DNA from 2 places in the Rhizobium sp. 10N414 genome. Region 2 is predicted to be linked to the other one. Evidence: riboswitches for the same ligand, from Rfam matches in the RefSeq annotation. Region 2 holds a riboswitch; the other holds the start of a gene.
The links. Region 2 has a riboswitch for thiamine pyrophosphate ahead of thiB (thiamine ABC transporter substrate binding subunit). Riboswitches for the same ligand answer to the same signal wherever they lie in the genome.
Positions count from the first base shown of each region.

Region 1 (4,209 bases), on a different contig from region 2:
CCGTATCGAGCTGTGATGTCATTTCACCCCAGGTCAATTGGTCGAGCTTCGATCGGGCGTCTCCGTTGAAGCTGAAGTCGGTCAGGGCATTGTGCACGACTGTCGTCGGCGCACCGAGTGTATCCTTGACCTCGGCCACCATGCGCTTGACGGCCTCGCTGTCGCGGACATCCGCCTGGAAGGCTCGGGCACGATCACCCAACGACGCGGCAAGCGCCTCGGCCTCGATGCGGCTGTTGCGGTAGTTGATTGCGACCTTCGCGCCTTGGCGGGCAAAGGCAGCAGCGATGGCGGCGCCCAGGCCACGCCCGGCCCCGGTGATGATGACGGTCTGTTCGCTGATCGCCAAACTCATCTCGAATGTCCTTCTTTCAACTTCCAAAGCTCATGAAAATGCTGAACCGGCCCGTGCCCGGAACCGACAGAAAGCGTATCCGCCTGCGCGACGGCATGGGCGAGGTAGCTTTTCGCATCCGCCACTGCCTCGGGCAGCGTCGCCCCCTTCGCGAGCTCGGCGGCAAGCGCGCTCGATAGCGTGCAGCCGGTGCCATGCGTGTTCGAAGTCGGTACCCGGAGCGCCTCGAACCAGCTCACCCCCGTGGCTGTCGCCAGGACATCAGGGCTCTCCTGGCTTGGCAGATGACCGCCCTTGACCAGCACCGCCTCCGGGCCAAGAGCACGCAGGCTTTGCGCCTGCTCAGCCATGTCCGCGCGGGTATCGGCCGTCGGTCCATGCAGGAGTGCTGCCGCTTCCGGAAGATTGGGAGTAAGCAGCGTCGCAAGCGGCAGCAGCCGCCGGGTGAGGACGTCGACCGCAGACCGATCGAGGAGGCTAGCCCCGCCCTTGGCGACCATGACAGGATCAAGAACGACCGGAATGCCCTTGTGGGGTTCGATCGCATCGGCGACAGCGTTGGCGATTTCGGCATTGGCAATCATGCCGATCTTGATTGCATCAACACGGACATCGGCAAACACTGCCTTGATCTGGTCGGCGACGAAGGCAGCCGGAACCAGATGGACCCCGCAAACGCCCTGTGTGTTTTGCGCCGTCAGCGCGGTCAGCACCGCCATGCCGTAGACACCGCGGGCAGAGAAGGCCTTCAGGTCCGCCTGGATTCCGGCGCCGCCAGAAGGATCGGATCCGGCAATGGAGAGAACGTTTCGGATCATCGGTGAACCTTTCTGATGTTTTCCGCGATCTCGCGAGCCGCCGCCTCAGGGTCACGCGTGCCGCATATCGCAGAGACGACGGCAAGACCGTCAGCCCCAGCAGCAAAGACATCCCCGACATGAGCCGCCTTCAGCCCGCCGATTGCGACTGCGGGAACGGGGCAGACGCGCACGAGGCGAGCAAGGCCAGCGAAACCGGTCGGCTCCTTGTGATCCGCCTTCGTTGATGTCGCAAAGACCGGGCCGATACCCGCGTAGTCGACGATTGCCGCATCGACCCCCGCGGCCAGCGCCTCGGTCTCAACGGAGAGGCCAAGGATCATATCGTCTCCAATCCGCGCGCGGGCAGTTGGCGCATCCATGTCCTCTTGCCCGATGTGCAGACCGTCAGCACCAATTGCGACGGCAGCCTCCACGTCATCGTTGACGATGAGCAAGGCACCGGTGCCAGACAAAGCCACCTTGAGCGCCCGACCTGTTTCGATCATCAGGGCTGTATCGGCTTGCTTGTCGCGCAGCTGGACAACCGTCGCTCCGCCAGCAACAGCCGCCCGCGCGGTCTCCACCATGCCGAAGCCGGCACAAAGACCGGGATCGAGGACAAGATAAAGGGAAAGGTCGATGGTCCTCATGCGGAACGCACCCTCGCATGGCGATCGAGGAGCGGGGCGTCAAGCGCTGCAAGCGCATCGAGAAACGCCGGAGAAAACGAACCCGGGCCTTCTGCCCTGCTGGCTGCCATCTCGCCGGCAACAGCAAAGGTCGTAAGCGCTGCAACCGTTGCCTCGAACGGTGCGGCAGGGCGGATCGCCGTGAATGCTCCGACGAGGCAGGTCAGTGCGCAACCGAGCGCGGTCACCTTAGGCATCAAGGCCGACCCGCCTTCAATCCAGGCAGCTCGTTCACCGTCGGTGACGAAATCGACGACGCCGGTTACCGCGACCGTTGCACCGTGTGTCCTGGCAAGCAGCCGGGCGGATTCCTCGGCCTGTTCGACCCCGTCACGACTGTCCACCCCCTGGCCCCGGCTTTCGCCACCGGCAAGGGCGATGATCTCGGAGGCGTTGCCGCGAATGACCGTCGGACCGAGCTCCAGCAGCCGATCAACGGCTGCCCGGCGGAAGCCGGTGGCATAATGGGCGACCGGATCGAGGACCCATGGCTTGCCGGACTGGCTGGCGGCGAGGGCTGCCGCCTCCATGCCGCGCAACCAGGATGGCGACAGTGTGCCGATGTTGATTGTCAGTGCGCCTGCGATCGCCGCAAACTCGCCAGCCTCTTCTTCCGCATGCACCATGGCGGGAGACGCGCCGGCGGCCAGAAGCACATTGGCTGCGATGTTCATGGCAACGAAGTTGGTGATGCAGTGCACGAGCGGCGGTTGCGCGCGCAACTCGCTCAGCAGTATTCCCGGTAAGGTCTGATCTTGCATGGTGCGCCTTTCGATGGGGAGAAAGGCGCGGGGACTGACGCAGGAGGCGAAACGTCCCGAGCGACTCCCTCCGCCGGCATTATCCGGTTCAGGTTCAAAGGGTACTTCTCAGCCCATCTTCGAGGGCGCCCCTGTCTCTCATTGCCTTCTTCTCGCAGAGAAGAACGCGCCTGTCATCCAAAAAATGGATATATCGCCAGGTGAACCCGGCGATGCCGGGAAACGCCCTGGAGGAGGCGCGCGGCGTCGACCTCGACGTCATCGGGCTCCGGCTCCGGCACGGAAATGAGATCCGATCGATACGCCGGGCCATTGGATCCGCTCCCAGCTGCTGGTCATGCGAACTCCCGTGCGCAGGTCCAGGGTCGCGCCTGTGACAAGCTGGACAGATCATATGCCGGGGCCTAGTGTTCTGAAATGTTGGGATGTCGTCTTCTTCTCTTCGCTTTGGTCTTGCTGTTCGGATGGACAGCAGGCGCGCAGCAGATGCCCTGTCCCTTTGAATATCCAGACACGCCGGTCAACCGGTCTCGCGGGGTTGTCGGCTGCTCCCTGCAGTGCGATCAGAAGCTCACTTGTCCAGGCCAGCAGGCGATCGAGCCACAAAAGCTCCCTTCGGCGCAGGCTCCCGGCAATGCGGTCAATTCGAGTGGAACTTGTCCAGATGGGAAAAACTGGGATTCGAGAAGGAAAACTTGCGTCGCGTGCGCCGCGGGGGCGTCGTGGGATGCCAAGCGCTCGACCTGTTCCTGTGGGGCCGGCCGGTTCGTTGACCCGAAGACAAAGCGCTGCGTCAGTTGTCCCGAAAACTGGGGTTGGGAAAAAGGGAGGTGCCTGTGCACTCGCAGCTTGAAATCCACGTTGGCGGGAAAGTCCTGCTCGCCCAAGCAGCCGGTCTGCAGGACCGACAGCGTTTGGGATGCCGGAAACAAGCATTGTGTGGCAGTGAAGCTGCGGAAGCCGAAGGCGTAGTTCGAGATGGATAGACGGCTCCAGACCCCGAATTGAGCTTGTCGTAGATCGTTCGTCCTGCCCTAGGGCATGGGCGCGAATTGCACGTAACATCCGCGTCGTTTCTGTGAGAGTACGTCACCAAGGCCCGGCCACCGTAAGGTGCTTGCGTTTCAATGAGGGAACCGGAACGTGATTGCTGCCCGTACTGTTCGGACACTTGCACCTTTGCTCGTCGCGGCAGTTCTTGCCAGCTGCGGTCATCCAAGCGGCGTCATGGCCCCTGTTGCGCTATCAGCGGCAACGCAGAATACCTCAAAGGTCAGCATGCTGGTCGCAACCACGCGCGAACCTTCCGGCGACCCGGCGACACTCTTCACCGGCGAACGCAGCCCGAAGCCCTACCTGACGGCGGTTGACGTCTCCATTCCGGCGAAACGGGCCACAGGCACAGTCCAATGGCCGAAACATCTGCCGCCCAATCCCGCGACCGATTTTGCGGTGACCAGCGTCAAGGAGATCGACACCGTTCCAGAGGGGCGCGCCTGGTTCCACCAGAACATCCAAGGCGGGCATGCGCTGGTCTTTATCCACGGCTTCAACAACAAGTATGAGGATTCCGTCTTCCGTCTGGCCCAGATCGTCCACGATTC
Region 1 is NZ_JBFTIN010000027.1:78,830-83,038, forward strand. Features, by position in the region: gene AC1DE4_RS21955 (3-oxoacyl-ACP reductase) at 1-355, opposite strand, end outside; gene thiD (bifunctional hydroxymethylpyrimidine kinase/phosphomethylpyrimidine kinase) at 352-1,173, opposite strand; gene thiE (thiamine phosphate synthase) at 1,170-1,805, opposite strand; gene thiM (hydroxyethylthiazole kinase) at 1,802-2,605, opposite strand; TPP riboswitch at 2,654-2,748, opposite strand; partial or broken gene AC1DE4_RS21975 (alpha/beta hydrolase) at 3,833-4,209, shown strand, end outside.
Region 1: another riboswitch for thiamine pyrophosphate. It lies ahead of thiM (hydroxyethylthiazole kinase); the one in region 2 lies ahead of thiB (thiamine ABC transporter substrate binding subunit).

Region 2 (4,209 bases):
ACCATTTCAGCGACGATGCGGCTTGCGCGCGAGGGGTCGATCCGCATCATCTCGGCAATCGTCCCAACCGTTACGTCGCCAGCCTCATGTGCACGCCGCACAGCGTCCAGCACGTCGAGGTGTGACAGCTCGAGGCCCGGTGCGACACTTTGGATCGCGAGCCGACCGATCAGTCTCCGCCCGGTCATGAGACGCATACGGGTCATGCTTTGCCCAATGCGCAGGATGTCCGGCTCGTGCGTCTCGGCGTCAGTATCGGTCAGATTCGTCAAGCTCTCGTTCATTGCGGAAACATAGCATCTCAGGCGTCAATTGAAAATATGCCATTGTCAATCAAGTGACATTGACAAATATATGCTAACAGCACATAAATAAGCCACTCCCCAATATGGAACGACGCTTCATGGATACTCAAATTGCCGCGGCGCCGCTTGTGACGGATCACCGCCGGCGGTTCATCCTCTTCCTTTTCCTGATGGCGGCCATGTTCATGGCGACACTCGACAACCAGATCGTCGCAACGGCTTTGCCGACGATCGTCGGCGAGTTCGGCCACCTCGAGCGGTTCAGCTGGGTCGGCTCCGCCTATCTTCTCGCCGTGAGCGCGGTGATGCCGCTCTATGGCAAGCTCGGTGATCTCTTCGGCCGCAAGTATGTAATGATGGCCGCGATCATGATCTTCACGGTCGGTTCCGCCGTCTGCGGACTGGCGGTATCCATGAACACGCTGATTGCGGCCCGCGTGCTGCAGGGACTTGGCGGAGGCGGGATCATGGTCTCGATCTTCGCCGTCAACGCGGACCTCTTCGAGCCGCGCGAACGGGCGCGGTACCAGAGCTATTCCAGCCTCGTTCTGATGGCCTCGGGCGCTATCGGACCCGTCCTTGGCGGGGCAATGAGCGATCTTTTCGGCTGGCGCTCGATCTTCCTCGTCAATGTTCCGATCGGTTTCGTCGTCCTTGTCGGTCTGGCTTTGATGCTGCCCTACCGGAAGCCCAACCGCCGTCCGAAGATCGATTACGCCGGCGCCCTGCTGCTCGCCTTGACGACGGCAAGCATCGTTCTCGCCGCCGATGGCTCTCAGGTTTTCGGCTCGCTTGTCGCTCCTCAAAGCCTGGCGATCATGGCGCTCGGTGTAGCGGCGGCGATCGGTTGGATCTTCGTCGAGTGTCGCGCCGCGGAGCCGATCGTTCCCCTGTCGCTGTTTCGCAATTCGACATTCAGCCTGCTGCTCATCATGTCAATCATGAGTGGCGCGATCGGCATCGGCATGGTCAATTATTTCGCATTGTTCCTGCAGACGACGACCGGCCTTTCGCCGTCCGCGGCCGGGGCCTTCTTCATTCTTCTGACCGGCGGCATCGTCTGCGGGTCGCTCTCTGCGGGCCGCATCATCTCCATCACCGGGCGCTACAAGCCGTTCGCGATCGCAAGCCTGACCTGCAGTGCCATCGCGTTTGTGCTGCTCACTCAGGTTCATGTCGGAACACCGGTCATGGTGATCGGGGCGGTGATGGCTCTCCACGGCTTCGGCGTCGGCCTAGCACAGCAGGTCCCGGTCATCGGCGTCCAGAATGCCGCTCCGGCGCGCGACGTCGGCGCCGCAACGGGATCAGTGACGCTGTCACGCATGGGCGGTGCATCGATTGCCATCTCCATTTATGGTGCGATCATCGGCTCGCAGCTCGGTAAGACCGGACTCTCCATTCCCGGCGTGACCGATATCGAGCAGCTGACGCCAAAGATGCTCGCGGCGTTGCCGGAGCAGGTGCGGCAGGCCGTCGCCGACGTCTATGCCAATGCGTTCACGCCGCTTTTCATCGCTTCGTGCGCGATCGCTCTCATCGGCCTTTGTGCTGCCTTGATGCTGAAACCCACGCAGTTGCCACGCGTGGTAGAGGTGCGACCGGCGGCAAGTGCCGAAGCCGCCGAGTAAATGCCAATGGCGGCCCAAGGGCCGCCCCTTGCAAGACGCCTAGCGTGGCGATACATCTCAAGCGCTCTAACGGGGTGCCCGTGCCATCAGGCACGCGGCTGAGAGGCTGAAAGCCAACCCGCGGAACCTGATCCGGCTAACACCGGCGGAGGGATTAGACGCGTGACATCTGGCACCGCCCTTTTCCCCTTCAAGCAAACCAGAGGAGAGGTGCCATGTTCAAATTCAAATTCCCGAGCCGTTCGTTGCTTGCCACGATCTTCATCGCGACTGCAACCCTGACCGGCGCCGGCGCGCAGGCGGCAGACAAGACGCTTACCGTCTACACTTATGAAAGCTTCATATCCGAATGGGGTCCGGGGCCGAAGGTCAAGGAAGCGTTCGAGAAGACCTGCGGCTGCAATGTCAATTTCGTCAGCGTGGCGGATGGCGTGGCACTGTTGTCGCGTCTTAAGCTCGAAGGCGCCGGCACGAAGGCAGATATCGTGCTTGGCTTGGATACGAACCTGACCACGGAAGCGAAGGCGACCGGCCTGTTCGATGCGAGCGGTATCGATGTCGGCGGGCTCAAGGTGCCGGGCGACTACAAGGACGATGTATTCGTGCCGTACGACTATGGCCACTTCGCCGTCATCTACGATACCCAGACGATCAAGAACCCGCCGCAAAGCATGAAGGACCTAGTCGAAGGCGACCCTTCGCAGAAGATCGTCATCGAGGACCCGCGCACCTCGACGCCCGGGCTCGGTCTCCTGTTGTGGGTAAAATCCGTCTACGGCGACAAGGCGCCGGAGGCCTGGGCAAAACTCAAGAAGCGGGTTTTGACGGTAACGCCCGGTTGGTCAGAGGCCTATGGGCTGTTCACCAAGGGGGAAGTACCGATGGTGCTTTCCTACACGACATCGCCTGCCTATCACATGGTCGCGGAGAATACGGACCGCTACCAGGCCGCTGCATTTTCAGAGGGCCATTACATACAGATCGAAGTGGCCGGACTGCTGAAGAATGCGCCTGACAAGGAACTTGCGCGCGATTTCCTGAAATTCATGGTGACGCCGGGCTTCCAGGACACCATTCCGACCAACAACTGGATGATGCCGGTTTCCGCGACATCGCAACCGCTGCCGGATGCGTTCGGCAAGCTCGTGAAGCCATCAAAGACCTTTCTGATGAGCTCTGACGAAGTTGCCGAGAATCGCAAAGCCTGGATCGACGAGTGGCTGGCTGCCATGAGCATGAACTGATGCTTTTGACCAAGGCAGAGATGCGACGGGCGATGCTGGGCGGGGCCGCGAGCCTCGCCGGCATTATCGCTTTCGTCGGCCTTGCGGTCCTTGCTTTGCTTCTCTCGAGCGGCGGTTCGTCGATTCTTGCGACCGTGTTTGAACCGTACATCCTGCGGATATTGCGTTTCACGCTGTTGCAGGCCGTGCTCTCCACCGCGCTCTCCATCGTTTTTGCCATTCCGGTCGCGCAAGCCCTGGCGCGTCAACGGCATTTCCCCGGCCGTATCTGGATTATCAGGCTGATGGCCGTGCCGATGGGGCTTCCGGTTCTGATTGGGGCGCTCGGATTGATCGGTATCTGGGGGCGGCAGGGCATCATGAACTCGGCGCTGCTTAAGTTCGGCCTGGCGGAACCGGTCAGCATATACGGGCTCTCGGGGATCCTGCTGGCGCATGTCTTCTTCAACATGCCACTGGCGGCCCGCCTGATGCTGGCCGCACTGGACCGTGTGCCATCGGAATATTGGCTGATGGCGAGTGGCTTGGGCATGCGCTCCGGCTCGACTTTTCGCTTCATCGAATGGCCGGTCCTGCGCTCGGTCGTCCCCGGTATCGCCGGCCTGATTTTCATGCTGTGCGCCACGAGCTTCACGCTTGTGCTGATGTTGGGTGGTGGCCCTGCGGCAACGACGGTCGAGGTTGCCATCTATCAGTCCCTGCGCTTCGATTTCGACCCTGGCCGGGCCGTTACGCTTTCCCTGCTTCAGATCGTACTTACATCAATGATCCTCGGAGCCCTGTCGCTTCTCCCCGCTCCCGAGGACGAAGGGATGACAGTTGGCAAGCCTGTCGGGCGTCCGGATGGGCGACTACCGGGCGCGCGGCTTGCGGATGGTGGCGTCCTGCTGCTTGCCACGCTGTTTCTAGCGCTCCCTTTAATGTCTGTGGTCCTGGCCGGCCTGCGGTCCGATCTGATGAAGCTCTTGCGCGAGCCCATCTTCTGGCAATCGGCTGCGACCAGCCTGGCTATCTCGATCTCCGCGGCGG
Region 2 is NZ_JBFTIN010000010.1:121,907-126,115, reverse strand. Features, by position in the region: gene AC1DE4_RS12250 (MarR family winged helix-turn-helix transcriptional regulator) at 1-284, opposite strand, end outside; gene AC1DE4_RS12245 (MDR family MFS transporter) at 404-1,936, shown strand; TPP riboswitch at 1,997-2,107, shown strand; gene thiB (thiamine ABC transporter substrate binding subunit) at 2,152-3,180, shown strand; gene thiP (thiamine/thiamine pyrophosphate ABC transporter permease ThiP) at 3,180-4,209, shown strand, end outside.